Regions from separate parts of the Rudaeicoccus suwonensis genome, predicted to be linked through region 3. Evidence: predicted binding sites of a transcription regulator. Region 3 holds the regulator's gene; each other region holds the start of a gene.
What was found. The regulator HrcA, encoded in region 3, represses chaperone genes, less so after heat shock. The targets are predictions, from matches to a motif close to TTNGCACTCGNNNNNNNCGAGTGCNAA.
Positions count from the first base shown of each region.

Region 1 (6,084 bases), 530 kb from region 3:
CTCGCAGCAGCGTCGGGCTCTGGGGACAGTGGCAGTTGCCACCGCGATCAGCCTGGTGTCCGTGGCCGCGACCCTGCTACCGGGGCTGACGACGTCGTTGATCGCAGGCCGGATTCCCGTGGTCACGTATGTGCTCAAGATCCTGCCGACAGGCTGGGCGGCGGATGCGGTCACCGGCGCGCGACGCCACTCCGCGATCGACTCGATTCTTCCGTTGGTTGCGCTGGCACTGCTGACCGCCATCGTCGTCGCGATCTGGCCGGTAGTCCTCACTCGTCGTCTCGAAGGGACAGGAGCGGCTTTGACGAGGCGACGTCGCTCGCGCCCTCGGCTGCTGCCCGCGACCCCGGTGGGAGCCGTTGTCGGCAAGGAGGTGCGCATGTGGGTCCGGGACCCCCTCCGCCTGACATTCCTCGTCATTGCGGCGATCGTCGGAGCGGGCACGTGCGTCGTGCCGGACCTGACGCACGGCACACCATTCCTGCTGCCCTTCGGCGGCATCCTGTCGGTGGTGATCGCAGGCGCTGGTGGTTGCAATCTCTACGGTTCGGACGGTCTGGCGCTGCGGCTGACCGTACTGGCCGGCGCGGAGCGCGCCGATGTGCGCGGCCGTCAATGGGCGTTTCTTCTCATCACCGGCCCGTATGCCGCAGTCACGACCATCGCTCTCACTGCTGCCAGTGGCCAGACCTGGGCCTGGCCGTGGGCCATCGCGGGTCTGATCGCCGTGCTCGGCGGCGCCACCGGACTGATCCCACTGGCCTCCACGATCGCCGTCCTCCCTCTTGACGCCAACGGCGGACCGCCCCCCACGTGGCCGGTCAAGGTCTATGCGGCGATCCTGCTGGAGTTGCTGACAGCCGCTCCGACGGTCGCACTCCTCGTGGCCGGCACCGTTGCCCACTCCCGAGCCCTCCTGTGGGCGGCGATGCCTCTCAGCGTGGCAACGGGGGCACTCGCCGCAGGCGCCCTTGGCAGCGCCGCCGTACGACGGCTCCGCCGGCAGGGTGTGGCGATCATCGAGGCTCTCTCGGCCGCGGCCGAGCGCTCGGCTGCCTGACCACCGCCACGGGCGCGGTCGTCGCGCCCAACACGAACGAGCCCCGTCATACACCGGTGGTGTATGACGGGGCTCGTCCTCGTGCTGAGGTTCGGCGTCGATCAGTGACCGTGACCGTGACCGGCAGCGGCCGGCTCTTCCTCTTCCTTCTTGTCCACGACGAGCGTGTCGGTGGTGAGCACCATCGACGCGATTGATGCGGCGTTGCGCAGCGCGGAGCGGGTGACCTTGACCGGGTCGATGACGCCGGCCTTGATCAGGTCGCCATACTCACCGGTCGCTGCGTTGAGGCCCTGGCCGACCGGCAGGTCCTTGACGTTGGCGACGGCGACATAGCCCTCGAGACCGGCGTTCTCGGCGATCCAGCGCAGCGGCTCGACGACGGCCTTGCCGATGAGCGCTGCACCGGTGGCCTCGTCACCTTCGAGCGACAGTTCGCTGAGGGCCGCCGAAGCGTGCACCAGAGCAGAGCCACCACCGGCGACGATGCCCTCCTCGATCGCAGCGCGCGTCGCGGAGATCGCGTCCTCGATGCGGTGCTTCTTCTCCTTCAGCTCCACCTCGGTGTGAGCGCCGACCTTGATGACGCAGACGCCACCGGCCAGCTTGGCCAGACGCTCCTGCAGCTTCTCGCGATCCCAGTCGGAGTCGGAGCGCTCGATCTCGGACTTGAGCTCCTTCACACGACCGTCGACGTCGCTGGACTCGCCCTGACCGTCGATGACGGTGGTGTTGTCCTTGGTGACGACGATGCGACGCGCCTGACCGAGGAGTTCGAGGTCTGCCTGGTCGAGCTTGAGGCCGACCTCTTCGCTGATGACCTGGCCACCGGTCAGGATCGCGATGTCCTGCAGCATGGCCTTGCGGCGGTCACCGAAGCCCGGCGCCTTGACCGCGCACACGTTGAACGTGCCACGAATCTTGTTGACCACCAGCGTCGACAGCGCTTCGCCGTCGATGTCCTCGGCGATGATCAGCAGAGGCTTGCCGGACTGCACGACCTTCTCCAGCACCGGCAACACGTCGGCGACGGCGGAGATCTTCCCCTGGTTGATCAGGATGTAGGCATCCTCGAGGACGGCTTCCATCCGCTCGGGGTCGGTCACGAAGTAGGGGCTGATGTACCCCTTGTCGAACTGCATGCCCTCGGTGAAGTCGAGCACCGTCTCGGCGGTGGAGGACTCCTCGACGGTGATGACGCCGTCCTTGCCGACCTTGTCGAACGCCTCGGCGATCAGACCGCCGATGGTGGCGTCCTGCGCGGAAAGCGCTGCGACCTGAGCGATTTCGTCCTTGCCGTCGACCTCGCGGGCGTTGGCCAGCAGGCGGTCGTTGATCGACGTCACGGCGTGGTCGATGCCGCGCTTCAGGGCGGCGGGACCGGCACCGGCGGCGACATTGCGCAGGCCCTCGCGGACCATCGCCTGGGCCAGCACGGTGGCGGTGGTGGTGCCGTCACCGGCGATGTCGTTGGTCTTGGTGGCGACTTCCTTGGCCAGCTGAGCGCCGAGGTTTTCGTACGGGTCGTCGAGCTCGACCTCACGGGCGATGGTGACACCGTCGTTCGTGATGGTCGGGGCGCCCCACTTCTTGTCGATCACGACGTTGCGGCCCTTGGGGCCGAGCGTCACCTTGACCGCGTTCGCGAGCGCGTCGACGCCACGTTCCAGGGACTTGCGGGCGGAGTCGCTGAACTCCAGTTCCTTTGCCATGAGTGGCCTTTCGCTAGTTCAGGGGGTATGACGAACGCCTCGGCCGGCGGCCCGCCACTGCCTGTGATTCAGCAGCAAAGCTGGCGCGCGAGCCGAGGCGCGTCATACGAAATGGAGTCGTGTTACTTGGTGACGACTGCGAGCACGTCGCGAGCCGAGAGGATGAGCAGCTCCTCGCCGGCGTACTTGACCTCGGTGCCGCCGTACTTGGAGTAGATGACCTTGTCACCGACAGCGACGTCGAGCGGAACGCGGTTGCCCTTGTCGTCGATGCGACCGGGACCGATGGCGAGAACCTCGCCCTCCTGCGGCTTTTCCTTCGCGGTGTCCGGGATGACCAGACCGGAAGCGGTGGTCTGCTCGGCCTCGACGGACTTGACGACGATGCGGTCTTCGAGCGGCTTGATGTTCACCGACACGGTGGGACCTTCCTTTGCTAGGGCCTGCGTGACGCAGGCCGCGGATGCGAACCCTGGTGCAGTGCTGCCGGATGTGTTCGTGTGAGCCGCCGTCGCGGGGGTCGGACCACACTGTCTGGCTGGCACTGTCCCAGGAAGAGTGCCAGGACTGAATCTATGACGTCGTTAGCACTCTTGCAACTCGAGTGCCAACATTCGCCAACCGATCGCCACGTACGTATGACGGGCGCCGATCCTGTGGCACGGTGTCGCTTCAACGGCACCGAAACGCCGCGCTGTGTCAGGTCAGCCCAGCGGCAGATGCGCTTGCGGCGGCGCGTGCGTCGGGTCGACGCCGTCGAACAGGCTGCTGACGGATTCGCCCGCGTGGATCCTGGCGATCGCCTGCGCGAACAGGCTGGCGATCGAGCGCACTTTCAGCTCGGGCCAGCCGGCCGGCGGCACGGTGTCGGTGGTGACGATCTCGGTGAGCATCGGGTGGGCGGACAACCGCTCGACGGCTCGCCCGGCAAACAGCCCGTGCGTACAGGCGACGGCCGCACCGGTGCACCCTGCCTCCCCCAACCGATCCAGCAACTCGATCACCGAGCCTCCCGTGGCGATCTCGTCATCCAGCACGATGGCTCGGCGACCGGCGACGTCACCGACGATCGTGTCGATCACGACCGTGTCGTCGGAGATGCGCTTCTTGGATCCGGCGGCCACGGGCAGACCGAGCAGTCGAGCGAACTGCGTTGCGGTCTTTGCGTTTCCGAAGTCGGGCGAGACGACCACGGCGGATGTCAGATCCTGCTCCCGGAAGTGGTCGGCGAGCACGCCGATCGCGGTGAGATGGTCCACCGGCATACCGAAGAAGCCGTGCACCTGCGGCGCGTGCAGCGCCATGGTGATGACTCGCTGGGCGCCGGCGGTGGCGAGCAGATCGGCAACCAACTTGCCGCCGATGGAGATGCGCGAGGCGTCCTTCTTGTCCGATCGAGCGTAGGCGAAATAGGGAATCACCGCCGTGATCTGGGCCGCGGAGGCACCCCGTGCGGCGTCGATCATCAGCAACAGCTCCATCAGATGCTCCTGCGTGGGCGGCACGAGCGGCTGGACGATGAAGACGTCACGCTGCCGGCAGTTGGCCAGCAGCTGAGCCTGCAGGCAGTCGTTGCTGAACCGGCGGATGTCGACGCCCGACAGCGGCACACCGAGCCCGCCACAGATGCGTCGCGCGAGGTCGGGGTGGGCGCTGCCGGTGAAAACCACGATGTCGCGCACGGCGGTGACTCCTGAGGACGGGAGCGATCTGCTGGGAGTTCCGACCCTACCGTCATCGGTCCGCGCGACTCCCGCACGCCACCGCCCGCCGATGCGACAGACTGTCGACCCATGGACCCCGCCCTTCTCGCCCGACTCACCTCGGGTGAGGGATGGGGACTCATGCAGTCCCTGCCGACATATGACGAGACGGCGGCTCTCGCACTGGGCGCCCGCCTGCGCGATGCGGGTTTCGACGCCGACCTGGTCGCCGCCGCCCTGACCCAGTCCCGACTACGGGCCCGAGCCGTCGGCAAGTTCGGTGAGGCCGCGGCCGAGATGCTGTTCACCGCCGATGGTCTCGAGCAGGCCACCCGCTCGGAGGTCGCCGCACCTCATGCGGCGCGCTTCCGCGACTCCGGCATACAGTCCGTCTTCGACCTGGGCTGCGGCATCGGCTCCGACGCCCGCGCCCTTGCGTCGGCCGGATTGCGGGTGATGGCAGCAGATTCCGACGAGCTGACGGCGATGATCGCGGCGGTCAATCTCAAGCAGTGGGAGCACGCTCGCGTCATCCACCAGCGCGCCGAGACCGTCCAACTGCCGCCGTCACAGCCACGAGATGTCGGGGTCTGGCTGGACCCGGCCAGACGCATCCCCGGAGTCGCGGACATCACCGGTCGCACTCGCCGCACCTTCCGGCTCGATGAGTTGTCGCCGTCGTGGGATTTCGTCCGATCGGTCGCCGAGACCGTTCCCGCGGTCGGGGCGAAGCTGTCGCCGTCATTCGCCCACTCCGCGGTGCCGCCGGGCAGCCAGGCACAGTGGACCTCGTTCGGCGGCGAGGTCGTGGAGTGCGTCGTGTGGTGGGGCGAGCTCGCCTGGCAGCCGGGGCGGTGCGCCGTCGTGGTGACCGGCCGGTTCGCCTACGAGGTGCACGAGCAGGACGCCGCGGGTGCCAGCACCGACGGTGCACGCCTCGACCGGCTGCACGGGTATCTCTACGAGGCCGATCGCGCCGTCATCCGTGCCGGGCTCACCGGCGCGCTGGTGCGGCGCGTCGACGGCGTCGAGCTCGGCGCGGGACTGGGGTACGTCACCTCCCCGCGGGACGTGCTCGTGCCGTGGGCCAAGAAGTACTCGGTCATCGACGCGATGCCGTTGAACAACAAGGCGCTTCGCGCCTGGTTGCGCGACCACCGCGTCGGTCGGCTGACCATCAAAAAGCGTGGGGTGAGCATCGACAGCGATCAGTTGCGTCGCCAGATGCGACTGTCCGGCAACTCCGAGGCGACCATCCTGCTCACCCGTGTCGGCGGTGCACAGGTCGTGCTGATGCTGTCCGCAGCACTCTGACCCACCGATCGGGCAGCCTCCGCCACAGCTGAAATCGTCAGTTGCGCCAGTTGGGCATCGTGCGTGCGTCGCCTACCGTGGAGCGGGTGTCCACGTCACCAAAGGTTCGAGCCCTCGCGGTCTGCGCTCTGCTCAGCGCACCTTTGGCGGGTTGTGGCGCGGGTGGCTCGAGCGCTGCATCCAGTTCACGTATGACGCCCTCTTCCGCGTCGTCGTCCGCAGCGAGCGCGTCCTCCGAAGCAGCGAGCGCGACGTCCTCCGCGAGCGCGATGCCGCCGCGTCAGGATGTCGCCGC
Region 1 is NZ_VIVQ01000001.1:716,212-722,295, reverse strand. Features, by position in the region: gene BKA23_RS03345 (hypothetical protein) at 1-1,060, shown strand, start outside; gene groL (chaperonin GroEL) at 1,162-2,772, opposite strand; gene groES (co-chaperone GroES) at 2,895-3,191, opposite strand; gene BKA23_RS03330 (ribose-phosphate diphosphokinase) at 3,477-4,454, opposite strand; gene BKA23_RS03325 (class I SAM-dependent methyltransferase) at 4,566-5,789, shown strand; gene BKA23_RS03320 (glycoside hydrolase family 3 N-terminal domain-containing protein) at 5,981-6,084, shown strand, end outside.
Region 1: groES (co-chaperone GroES) is a predicted target of HrcA. The motif match lies at 3,357-3,383, and genes of this name have one in related genera.

Region 2 (6,084 bases), 780 kb from region 3:
ATCCCGTTGCTGGTCAGCACCAACGAGAGTTACGCGTTCGTGGTGACTCCCGGTGCTGCGATGGTGCTGCAGGATCTGCGGCTGCCCAACGCGGCCGACTACGGCGACCTGGCCCTGCCCACCTGGGTCGTGTTCAACGGGTCGACGAGTTGGGAGGACGACACGATGCTCGCTCTGTATTGCAACGGTGATCTGGCGGTGCGGGCGCAGTCGGGTGCGTTGATCTGGCACAGCAACACCGCCGGCAAGGGCGGCAAGAAGGTCACGATCAGCAACTCCGGCAACATCGTCATGACCAATGCGGCCGGCGCAGTGGTGTGGCAGTCCGGCTCGCGCGCCGAGGCACTCACCGCAAACCACATCCTGCCAAGCAACCAGTTCCTGCAGTTCTGGGCCTACGGGGTCGGCGAAGGAACCCAGCAGACCCGACTGTCGATGTACACCAACGGAGACCTCGCCTTCAGCGTCAACGGCAAGGTCGTGTGGCACAGCAAGACGAAGGTCCCCGGCTCCCACGCCGCACTGACCACGCGTGGCCAGTTGATGGTGATCTCACCTGCGGGCAAGCTGCAGTGGTCCAGCAAGAACGGCGGCGGCAGCCTCAACACCGCGTTCGACACCAGCTCCGGCACGATCTTCGTGGCTGATGACGACGGCACTCCGATCTGGCAGGTACCTGGCACCAACCTGGGAGAGGTCGGCTGACACCGACCTGGCTCGACGACAGCCTGGCTCGACAACGACGGCCTCAGCGCAGGTATGCCGCGCGGCATACCTGCGCTGAGGCCCCATGATCGATGCGGCCGTTCCGCCTCCACCGGGCAGAAGCGGCCGCTCCGAACTCTCCGGCCAAGGGAGGTCGGCGCACCTGTTCTCCCAGGTAATCCCAAGGAAACTACGTCTATCGTGATCCCGGCCACACAGGGGAACTCCAGTCAGCACTGCTCGACCGTGGCCACTTTCTCCGGGGGGACCGCATCGGTCATCCTCTTTTTCTGACCGAAGGACGCACTATGCGCACCACCACTCGACGGCCCACGTTGAAGACCGTCTTGTCCACCACCACTGTTGCCGCAGCCCTCGTCTCGACCGGCTGCGTCACCGCAGCGGCATCGGCATCGGCCTCGACCGGCGTCTCCCACTTCACACCGGCCCGCGCGACCGCCCTGTCGCAGCGGATCGGTGCTGCGAAGGAGCTCGACTCGTCAACGGTGCCCTCGACTCTGACCGCGTGCAACAACATCCACGCCGACAACCCGACGTACTGGATCTCCAGCGCGAACGGCCGATACGACTTCGTCGCCGACCATGGCGCCGGAGTCATTCTGCAACTCGTGCAGTTCCCATCGGCCGGCGCCTACAGCAACGAAGCCTTCGGGACATGGTCTGCCTTTGACAACAACGTCAGCAAGGACGACAACACCTCGATCTCGTTCTACTGCAACGGCGACCTGGCTATCCGAACCGGGGCCGGCGGCCTGATCTGGAACAGCAACACCGCAGGCAAGGGCGGCAAAACTCTCACCATCAACAACTCCGGCAACCTGGTGATGACCACCGCCGCCGGTGCTGTGGTGTGGCAATCGGGCAGCCGCGCGGACGGGATCCAGGCGAACAGCGTGCTGCCGTCCGGCCAGTATCTGCACTACAACCAGATCAGCTACAACGGCCAGGGCAGCTACAACTCCTCGTTGTCGATGTACACCAACGGCAACCTCGCCTACAGCATCAACGGCAAGACGGTGTGGCAGACCAACACCAAGGTGCCCGGTTCGCACGCAGCCCTGACCACCAGTGGCCAGCTGATGGTCATCTCGCCGGCGGGCAAGGCCGTTTGGAGCAGCAGAAACGGTTACGGCAGCATCAACACCGGCTTCGACACCGGCGCAGCCGTGATCCAGGTCGCCAACTCCGCCCAGACCATCATCTGGCGCGTGCCCGGCACCGACTTCATCCCCAACTGATCGGCCGACCACGCAACACCCCGCTCGGTGTTCGACGTGGGGGCGGCGACAGCCGCGCCCACGTCGAACACCGACGGCATACAGAAGCGGCCGCCTCCCCCATCCGGGGGAAGCGGCCGCTTCTTCGTGCTGGTGAGCGCTTCGTCAGAAGCCCATATCCATCGGGCGTCCTCCTCGCACTCCACGTCGGCCGGCCGCCACGCTCCTACGTCGCTCGCCGCCAACCTCCGCTACGCGCTTCGTCAGAAGCCCATATCCATCGGGCGTCCTCCTCGCACTCCACGTCGGCCGGCCGCCACGCTCCTACGTCGCTCGCCGCCAACCTCCGCTACGCGCTTCGTCAGAAGCCCATGTCGCCCATGCCACCGGTCGGGTCGGCCGGCGCAGCGGCTGCCTTCTCCGGCTTGTCGGCGATGACGGCCTCGGTGGTGAGGAAGAGCGCTGCGATCGACGCGGCGTTCTGCAGCGCCGAACGGGTCACCTTGGTCGGGTCCGGGATGCCTGCCGCGAGCATGTCGACATACTCACCGGTGGCGGCGTTGAGGCCCTCACCGGTCGGCAGCGAACGCACCTTGGCGGCAACGACACCGGGCTCCAGGCCCGCGTTGGCGGCGATCTGCTTCAGCGGAGCCTCGGTGGCCACGACCACGATGTTGGCGCCGGTGGCCTCGTCGCCGCTCAGCGACAGCGAGTCGACCGCACCCTTGCCGGCCTGCAGCAGCGCAACGCCACCGCCGGCGACGATGCCTTCTTCAACCGACGCCTTGGCGGCGCGGACGGCGTCCTCGATGCGGTGCTTGCGCTCCTTGAGCTCGACCTCGGTGGCGGCGCCGACCTTGATGACGGCAACACCGCCGGCCAGCTTGGCCAGGCGCTCCTGCAGCTTCTCACGGTCGTAGTCGGAGTCGGAGTTCTCGATCTCGGCGCGGATCTGCTTGACGCGACCGGCGATCTGGTCGGCGTCGCCGGCACCCTCGACGATGGTGGTCTCGTCCTTGGTGACGACGACCTTGCGGGCCTTGCCCAGCAGGTCGAGCTCGGCGGTGTCGAGCTTGAGGCCGACCTCCTCGGAGATGACCTGACCACCGGTGAGGATGGCGATGTCACCGAGCATGGCCTTGCGACGGTCACCGAAGCCGGGGGCCTTGACCGCGACCGACTTGAAGGTGCCGCGGATCTTGTTGACGACCAGCGTCGACAGAGCCTCGCCCTCGGTGTCCTCGGCGATGATGACCAGCGGCTTGCCGGACTGCATGACCTTCTCCAGCAACGGCAGGAGGTCTTTCACGCTCGAGATCTTGGAGTTGACGATCAGGATGTACGGGTCGTCGAGCACGGCTTCCATGCTCTCGGTGTCGGTCACGAAGTAACCGGAGATGTAGCCCTTGTCGAAGCGCATGCCCTCGGTGAGCTCGAGCTCGAGCCCGAAGGTGTTGGACTCCTCGACGGTGATGACGCCTTCCTTGCCGACCTTGTCCATCGCCTCGGCGATGAGCTCACCGACGGTCGCGTCGCCACCGGCGGAGATGGCCGCAACAGCAGCGATCTGCTCCTTGGTGTCGATCTCCTTGGAGGCGGTCGTCAGCGACTCCGACACCTTGGCGACAGCCTGCTCGATGCCGCGCTTCAGCGCCATCGGGTTGGCGCCGGCAGCAACGTTGCGCAGGCCCTCCTTGACCATGGCCTGCGCCAGGACGGTGGCAGTGGTGGTGCCGTCACCGGCGACGTCGTCGGTCTTCTTGGCAACTTCCTTGACGAGCTCGGCGCCGATCTTCTCGTACGGCTCGTCCAGCTCGATCTCCTTGGCGATGCTCACACCGTCGTTGGTGATCGTGGGTGCGCCCCACTTCTTCTCCAGGACGACGTTGCGGCCCTTGGGGCCGAGGGTCACCTTGACGGCGTCGGCGAGGGTGTTCATACCCCGCTCGAGACCGCGACGGGCTTCCTCGTCGAATGCAATGGTCTTGGCCATGTGCGGTCCAATCCTCACGTGTGTGTGACGAAGCCAGCGGTATGGCGCCCGCGACGGACGGGCTCGTGCGGAGCGCCTTTCGGAGGCGACCTGCAGCGAACCCTCGCCATACTGCTGAAGTTGTCACTCTCAAGCAGAGAGTGCTAACGCCATTATTGGCACTCTCTGACCGCGAGTGCAAACGGCCGTAGCGAGGGGCAGCTCACGACACCAGCGACCGCAACTCCTCGATCATCCGCACCCGGCTCGCGGTGTCCGCCGCGATCGGCGTGACGCTGAGCGTGGTGACCCCTGCTGCGGCATACGCCTGGACGCGCTCGGCGACCCAGCTCTTGGGCCCGATCAACGATGTCATGCGCACCAGTTCATCCGGCAACGCGGCGGCGGCCTCGGACTTCTTGCCGCCCAGATACAGATCCTGAACGGTTCGGGCCGCCTCCTCGAAGCCGTAACGCTGGGCAAGGGTGTTGTAGAAGTTCTTGCCGCGCGCACCCATCCCGCCGACATACAGGGCGAGTTGGTCACGATGACCCTGCAGCAGATGGTCGACGTCGTCGCCGATCGCCATCGGCATACCGACACAGACATCGAGGTCGCCGAGGCTCGGGTCACGTTTGGCGCGGCCCTGCGCGAGCGACTCGCCCCAGACGTCGCCCGCACGCTCGGGATAGAAGAAGATCGGCTCCCACGCCTCGGCGACCTCTGCGGTCATGGCGACATTCTTGGGGCCGAGCGCGGCGATCATGACCGGGATGCGTTCGCGAACGGGGTGGTTGATCAGCTTCAGCGGTTTGCCGAGACCGGTGCCCTCCTCCGGCGGCAGCGGGATGCGGTAGTACTTCCCCTGGTAGTCGACACGTTCGCGGCGCCATACCTGCCGGCAGATGTCGATGAGCTCGCGGGTGCGACCCAGCGGGGCGTCGTACTTCACGCCGTGGAATCCCTCGATCACCTGCGGACCCGATGCGCCGATGCCGAGCATGAAGCGCCCACCGGAGACGTAGTCGAGGCCGGCGGCGGTCATCGCGGTCAGGGTGGGCGTGCGGCTGTAGATCTGCAGGATGCCTGACGCCAAAATCAGCCGCTGCGTGCGCGCGGCCAGATAGCCGAGCTGGCTGACCGCGTCGAAGGAATACGCCTCGGGGACGAAGATGATGTCGAGACCTGCGCTCTCGAGGTCGGTCACCTCCGCTGCCGTCTCGGCGAACCCGCTCGAGTAGTTCAGTGGCATTCCGATACGCACGGGTGACCTCCGGGGGTTGTATGGCGGTGGGCTCCGCCGGTCTACCCGCCAGTATCGCGCCTGCGGCGCGCTCGTTCTTACACAACCTTCACAATCGCCTGCCGGGACGCTGACATCCGGAGCGCATCGTCGGTGGTGTCGCCGAAATCCTCGGCGGCATCACTGCAACAGCAAGGACACATCGACATGTGGAAGAAGTACGCCGTCGCCGGCACCGCAGTAGCCGCCCTCGCGGGTGGCGCCGTGGCCGTCTCCTCGACGGAGGCGAACGCAGCACCGCCAGCAGCCGCCGTGAGTACGACCGCATCATCGACCGCCCACAAGGCCGACGGGAAGCGCCACGTCCGCCTCGGCCGCGGCGTCGTCTACGGCAGCTGGGTCACCAAGGACAAGAAGACCGGTGCGCTGGTCACCCATGACGAGATCCGCGGAACGGTCACCGCTGTGTCACCGACCTCGATCACGGTGATGGCACGCAACAACGTGGAGGAGACCTTCGCCGTCAACGGTTCGACGAAGGTGCGGATGCGCGCCACCAAGAGCGCCGGCACGATCAGCGGTGTGCACGACGGTGCGAAGGTCGTTGTGATCGGCACCGGTACGACGTCATACACCGCGACGCGGATCGACGTCGCCAAGTAACACACAGACACCGGGCGGCAAGTCATTCGCACGGCTCGCTGCCCGGTCAGTCGCGAGGTTCGCCGTCCATGCGCTGCGGCAGGCGGACGGTGAACCTCGCGCCGCCTTCTGGCGCGTGACCCGCCTCCACCCTGCCACCGAGCCGGGTGGTCAGTGCGTGCACGATCGCTAGGCCGAGTCCGGTGCCGACGGGCCGTATGCCGCGGTAGCGCTCGTAGAGCGCGGCCCGCTCGAAGGCAACATCCAGGTCTTCGTCGCTGAGA
Region 2 is NZ_VIVQ01000001.1:462,944-469,027, reverse strand. Features, by position in the region: gene BKA23_RS02240 (hypothetical protein) at 1-705, shown strand, start outside; gene BKA23_RS02235 (hypothetical protein) at 1,014-1,964, shown strand; gene groL (chaperonin GroEL) at 2,305-3,936, opposite strand; gene BKA23_RS02225 (LLM class F420-dependent oxidoreductase) at 4,139-5,179, opposite strand; gene BKA23_RS02220 (hypothetical protein) at 5,315-5,821, shown strand; gene BKA23_RS02215 (HAMP domain-containing sensor histidine kinase) at 5,868-6,084, opposite strand, start outside.
Region 2: groL (chaperonin GroEL) is a predicted target of HrcA. The motif match lies at 4,092-4,118, and genes of this name have one in related genera.

Region 3 (6,084 bases):
CGGTCGAGCCGGCGAAGTCTGCCTCGGCGACGACCTCCGGCGGGCACTCCGGGTGCGCCAGGACGGTGACGCCTGGGTGTCCTTCTCGGATCTGCACGATGTCCAGCGGGCTGAAACGCTCGTGCACCTCACACGAACCTGGGTGGGTGACGACCTCGACACCGGTCTGCGCGGCGATGTTCCGTGCGAGGTACTGATCCGGGATCATGATGACCTTGGCGACACCGAGCGAGCGGATGATCTGCACCGCGTTGCCGCTGGTGCAGCAGATGTCACTTGCCGCCTTGACTGCTGCCGAGGTGTTGACATAAGTCACGACAGGTGCGCCCGGATGCTGTGCTCGTAGCTCCGAAATGTCTTGTGGCGTGATGCTTTCGGCGAGCGAACAACCTGACCGGAGGTCCGGCAGCAGGACTCTCTTGCCCGGGTTCAGCAGCTTCGCCGTCTCGGCCATGAAGTGCACGCCGGCCAGCACGATGGTGCCGGCGTCGACCTGCTGGGCCTCACGGGCCAGCGCGAGCGAGTCGCCACGGATGTCGGCGACCCCGTGAAAGACCTCGGGCGTCATGTAGTTGTGCGCCAAGATCACCGCGTCCTGCTCCTGCTTGAGGCGCTGGATCGCGGTGACGTCATCCTCGTAGATCGCCCACTCGACCTCGGGTATGACGTGCCGGACCCTGGCGTAGGCGGCCTGATGGTCGTAGCCGTCGAAGCCGGTGGTGGTGGCATCGTGCGGCGTATCGGTGATGGTCATGGCGTGGTCCTCAGGTCCGCTTCTTAATACTCATATTGAGTAAATGCTGAGGTTGAGCATAACAGGAAACTGAGGAGGTGCTCACGCTCGTCCGAAGAGGCGCCGTGCGTTCTACCCGCGGCCGAGCCGCGGTCCACGCCGCTGGGTCTCAGCGAGGTGAGCGCGGCAGCGGCAATTTGGTGCCGACCTGGCCGCGTTCGTGCAGCACCTCGCGGCGGAACCGGTACATCCGCGCCGGGCGGCCGCCGGTGTCGCGGGACAGTTCGTCGGTCGGCTCGACCAACTCGTGCTGCACCTCGACCGTCCGGCGAAAGTTCTGCTTGTGCAGCGACTGGCCGGCGATCGTCTCGACGGTCTCCTGCAGTTGCCCCAGAGTGAAGGTGTCATCCATCAACTCGAAGACGACCGGGCGATACTGCAGCTTGGCGCGGACCCGTGACAGTGCCGTCGCGAGGATGCGGCGATGGTCATGCCACATCGCCGCACCGGTCAATGCGGAAACCCTTGCTGCAGATGGCGATTCGGCGACGAGTTCGGCCTCCCACAGCAACTCGTAGCGTTGCAGTGCGAGATCCGGGCGCCACGGTTGATCGTCACACCCGAACAGGAATTTGCAGCGCTCCGAGCGCTCGCGATCAGACCCCGCCCACCTGCGCAGTGCGGCTTCGATCTCCTGCGACAGGCGGTCGACCGGCGCGTCCTCGCTGACGTGCCGCCGGTCCTCCCACGGCAGCAGGTCGTACAGCGCCGACCACTCGCCGTCGCCCGTCGAGGCGTCCGCCTTGGTCAGGCCCAGATACGAGATCGACACGACGCGGTCGTCGTTGTGACTGCGAGCCCCGTCGGCGAAGGTGTAGAGCTGCTCGACATACCCGAGACGAAGCCCGGTCTGGTCGAGGACGAAGTCACGCGCCCCGGTCTGCAGGGAGTCCTGGTCCGCCCCGAGGGGCCCGGCCGGCAGGTGGGCCGGATCTCCACTGGCGAGCACCCACGCGCGACCGGCGGCCACCGTCAGCACGACCGCGACGAGTTCGGCGCGAAGCTCCGCCGCGCGATGCGTCATACCTCTGCCGTCACGAAGTCGATGAGTTCCTCGACGCGTCCGAGCAACTCCGGTTGCAGATCCGCGTAGCTGCGCACCTGGCGCAGGATCTGCTTCCAGCCGCGGGCGACATCAGCTTGCGAGTCGTGCGGCCAGCCGAGTTCGGCGAGGACCCCGTGCTTCCACGACGTGCCGCGGGGGATCACCGGCCACTGCGACCAGCCGAGCCGCTCGGGCTGGACGGACTGCCAGACGTCGACGAACGGGTGACCGACGACGAGCACATGATCGCGAGCCTCAGGTATGCCGAGCGCCTCGTCGACGATCCGCTGCTCTTTGGTGCCCGGCACGAGGTGGTCCACCAGCACGCCCATCCGCCGCTGGGCCGAGGGGCGGAAGTCGCGGATGACGGCGCGCAGGTCGTCGACGCCCTCCAACAGTTCGACGACGACGCCCTCGATGCGCAGGTCGGCGCCCCAGACCTTCTCGACCAGTTCGGCATCGTGGCGACCCTCGACGAAGATGCGCGAGCCGCGAGCGACCCGCGCCGGCGCATCGGCAACAGCCCGCGAACCGCTGGCGGTGCGGGTCGCGGCCTCGCGGACGGCGGCCAGTGCGGCGCGGTCGCCGGCGCTGGGTGCCGGAGGCACCAGCTCGACCGGTGCTCCGTCGATGAGAAATCCGGGGCCGAGCGGGAACGCGCGGACCCGGCCGTGCCGATCCTCCAGGTGCACCACGTGCATACCGCCGGCCTTCTCGACACGCACGATCATGCCGCACCACCCGGTCTCGACTTCCTCGACGACGAGCTCACGTTCGGCGGGGATCTGCTGCGAGCGCCCCCGCGCGGGAGCGCGCCAGTCACCGGCGAGGACGTCGGCGGAATATCTGTCGGTCACGAGGCCTGAGATTAGTGCGCGCGACGCGCTGAGGTCGGCAGGCCGGGCCATGTCGGAGTGCACGTAGACTTGGCACTCGGCATACGTGAGTGCCAGGCGCTGTTGTCGGCAAGGCAGGGTGGTTGGTGAGTCGGGCCCGTTGGCAGGTCAATGTTGGTGACGAGGACGGAAGAGGTGAGGACATGAGCGACGAGCGTCGGTTGGACGTCCTGCGCGCGATCGTCCAGGACTACGTCTCGACATCGGAGCCGGTCGGCTCCAAGGCGCTGCTCGAGCGCCATCACCTGGGCGTCAGCGCCGCGACCGTGCGCAACGACATGGCGGCGCTGGAGGACGAGGGTCTGATCGCTGCACCACACACCAGTGCAGGGCGGATCCCGACCGACGCGGGCTATCGGTTGTTCGTCGACAAGCTCAGCCAGATCAAACCGCTGACACGCGCCGAGCGATCGGCGATCGAGACCTTCCTGTCGCAGTCGGTCGATCTTGACGACGTCGTGACGCGCACGGTTCGCCTGCTGTCCTCGCTCACCGGCCAGGTGGCGGTCATGCAGTACCCCTCGCTCAACGCCGCGACGGTGCGGCATGTCGAGCTGGTCTCGCTCGCTGCGGACCGACTGATGCTGGTTGTGATCCTGTCGACAGGTCAGGTTGAGCAGCGCATCCTCGAACTCGGGTCGCCGACGCACCTTGACGACGAGGCGGCTGTTGCCCAGTTGCGCTCTCGCGTCAATGAACTCAGCGTCGGCCGACGACGCGCCGAAGCTGCAGTGGCGCTGGTTGCGGCGGTGGCCGAACTCGAAGCACCTCCGGGAGACGCGCAAGGCCAGTCGCGCGCCGCGGTTCTCCGGGCGGTCGCCGGGGTGCTCGCCGAGCAACGGGAGGATCGCGTCGTGCTCGCCGGCACCGCCAACCTGGCGCGCTCCAGCAACGACTTCCCGCTGACGTTGAGCCCGGTGCTGCAGGCGCTGGAGGAGCATGTCGTGCTGCTGCGTCTGCTGGCATCGATGGACGGCGAGTCACGCGAGAGTGTGGCGGTCCGCATCGGCGCGGAGAACCCGATCTCCGATCTGGCGAGCACGTCGGTGGTGACGGCGTCATACACCGCCGGCGGCGTGGCCGGTCTGGGTGTCCTCGGCCCGACCCGGATGAACTACCCCTCGACGATGGCCGCTGTGCGGGCGGTTGCCCGCTATGTGACCGAGATCCTGAATCAGTAACGACCACAGTACTTTTCGCCCCTGACAAGGACAGTTGTGAACGACTACTACGGCGACCTCGGAGTCGCGCAGAACGCCACGCCCGAGGAGATCAAGCGGGCCTACCGCAAGATGGCGCGCAAGCTGCACCCGGACGTGAACCCCGATCCGGACGCGGCCGACCAGTTCAAGAAGATCTCCCAGGCGTATGACGTTCTCGGCGATGCCGAGAAGCGTCAGGCGTACGACATGGGCAGCGACCCGTACGGCGGTTCCGCAGGTTCCGCCGGCTTCGGCCAGGGCTTTTCGTTCAGCGACATCATGGACGCCTTCTTCAGCGGTGGCGTCGGTGGCCAGACCGGCCCACGCTCGCGGGTGCAGCGTGGCCAAGACGCCCTGATCGGTGTCGAGATCGACCTTTCAGCAGCGGTTTTCGGCAGTACGGAGGACCTCACGTTCGACACTGCTGTCGTCTGCGAAACCTGCCACGGCGACGGTGCCCGGCCAGGCACCGGTCGTCATACATGCGACATCTGCCACGGATCCGGCCAGGTGCAGCAGGTGCAGCGCTCCTTCCTCGGTCAGGTCATGACGACCCGCCCGTGCAATGCCTGCCGCGGCTTCGGCGAGATCATCGACAGCCCCTGCTTCGACTGCTCTGGCGAGGGCCGTGTGCGCGATCGCCGCACCATCTCGGTGAAGGTCCCTGCAGGAGTCGACAGCGGCACGCGAATCCAGCTGACCGGAGAGGGTGAGGTCGGTCCGGCAGGTGGTCCGGCCGGTGACCTGTATGTCGAGGTGCGTGTTCGCAAGCACCCGACCTTTCAGCGACAGGGCAACGACCTGCACTGCTCGGTCGAACTCCCCATGACAGCAGCGGCTCTGGGCACGACGCTGTCGCTGGAGACCCTTGACGGCAAGCGCGATGTCGACATCCGTCCGGGAACGCAGCCCGGGGACGTCATCACGCTGCGCAACCTCGGGGTCACGCAGTTGCGCAGCAGCGCCCGTGGTGACCTCATGGTGCACGCAAACGTTCGCGTACCCACCAAGCTGGATGCCGAGCAGGAGCAACTCCTGCGTCAGCTCGCCGACCAGCGCGGCGAGGATCTGTCGCAGGCGCGTTTCGACCGGGTCGAGAAGGGCTTGTTCGGCAAGTTGCGCGACGCCTTCCAGCAGAAGTGACCGCTCCGCTGTTCTTCGTCGACGACGGCGCGCTGGCCGTCGCCGAGGTGCACGGTGAACTCGTGCTCGCCGGGGCAGAGGCCCGGCACGCTGTTGTCGTGCGTCGCATCGGCGCCGGAGAAGTCGTGCACCTCGCCGATGGCAGCGGACGTGTCGCAGAGTGCCGTGTGGTCGCTGCGGCTGCCGACGCGCTCACCGTCACGGTGCTCGCACTGCACGAAACCGATGCGCCCGCAGTGCGATTCGTGTTGATGCAGGCGCTCGCCAAGGGTGACCGCGACGACCAGGCGATCGAGGCGGCGACCGAACTCGGCGTCGACGTGGTCGTTCCGTGGCAGGCCGAGCGCAGCATCGTGCAGTGGCGCGGCGAACGCGGGGCAAAGGCGCATCGCAAGTGGGCCGCGCTGTTGCGCGCCGCAGCCAAGCAGTCGAGGCGGCCGACGGTGCCCGATCTGGAAGATGTCGTCAGCTCTCGTATGGCGGTGGACCGGCTTGCTGCAGCGACGACAGCGCTGGTGCTGCACGAGGAGGCCACGGCGCGCCTCACCGACGTCGACCTTCCGGGTGAGGGCGAGGTCATGGTCGTCGTCGGTCCCGAGGGCGGCATCACGCCGGGAGAGGTGGCAGCGTTCGAGGCGGCCGGCGCCATACCGGTGCGCCTGGGGCCGACGGTGCTGCGCGCGTCGAGCGCAGGACCGGCTGCACTGGCTGTGCTTGCGGCCCGATGCCGTTGGTGACGGCGGGCGGACGGTATGAAGTCGCCGCCTGTCACGGGCCGACCGTAGGATGGCGGGACGATGACACGTGACGATCAGGCCCATCTGCCCGCAACGACCGCCAGCGCGGACGCCACCGAGTCGAGTCCGGTGAGCCGATCCGCCGACATCGAGGCGGAGCACACCATCGAAATTCCACCGGACGTCGCGATGGTCACCCTGCTCGGCCCGCGCGATGAGCTCTTGCGCACCATGGAGCGTGCCTTTCCCCGACTGCGACTGCACGTGC
Region 3 is NZ_VIVQ01000001.1:1,244,945-1,251,028, forward strand. Features, by position in the region: gene nadA (quinolinate synthase NadA) at 1-754, opposite strand, end outside; gene BKA23_RS05700 (NUDIX hydrolase) at 903-1,817, opposite strand; gene BKA23_RS05705 (DUF3097 domain-containing protein) at 1,814-2,695, opposite strand; gene hrcA (heat-inducible transcriptional repressor HrcA) at 2,878-3,915, shown strand; gene dnaJ (molecular chaperone DnaJ) at 3,952-5,079, shown strand; gene BKA23_RS05720 (16S rRNA (uracil(1498)-N(3))-methyltransferase) at 5,076-5,816, shown strand; gene BKA23_RS05725 (PhoH family protein) at 5,877-6,084, shown strand, end outside.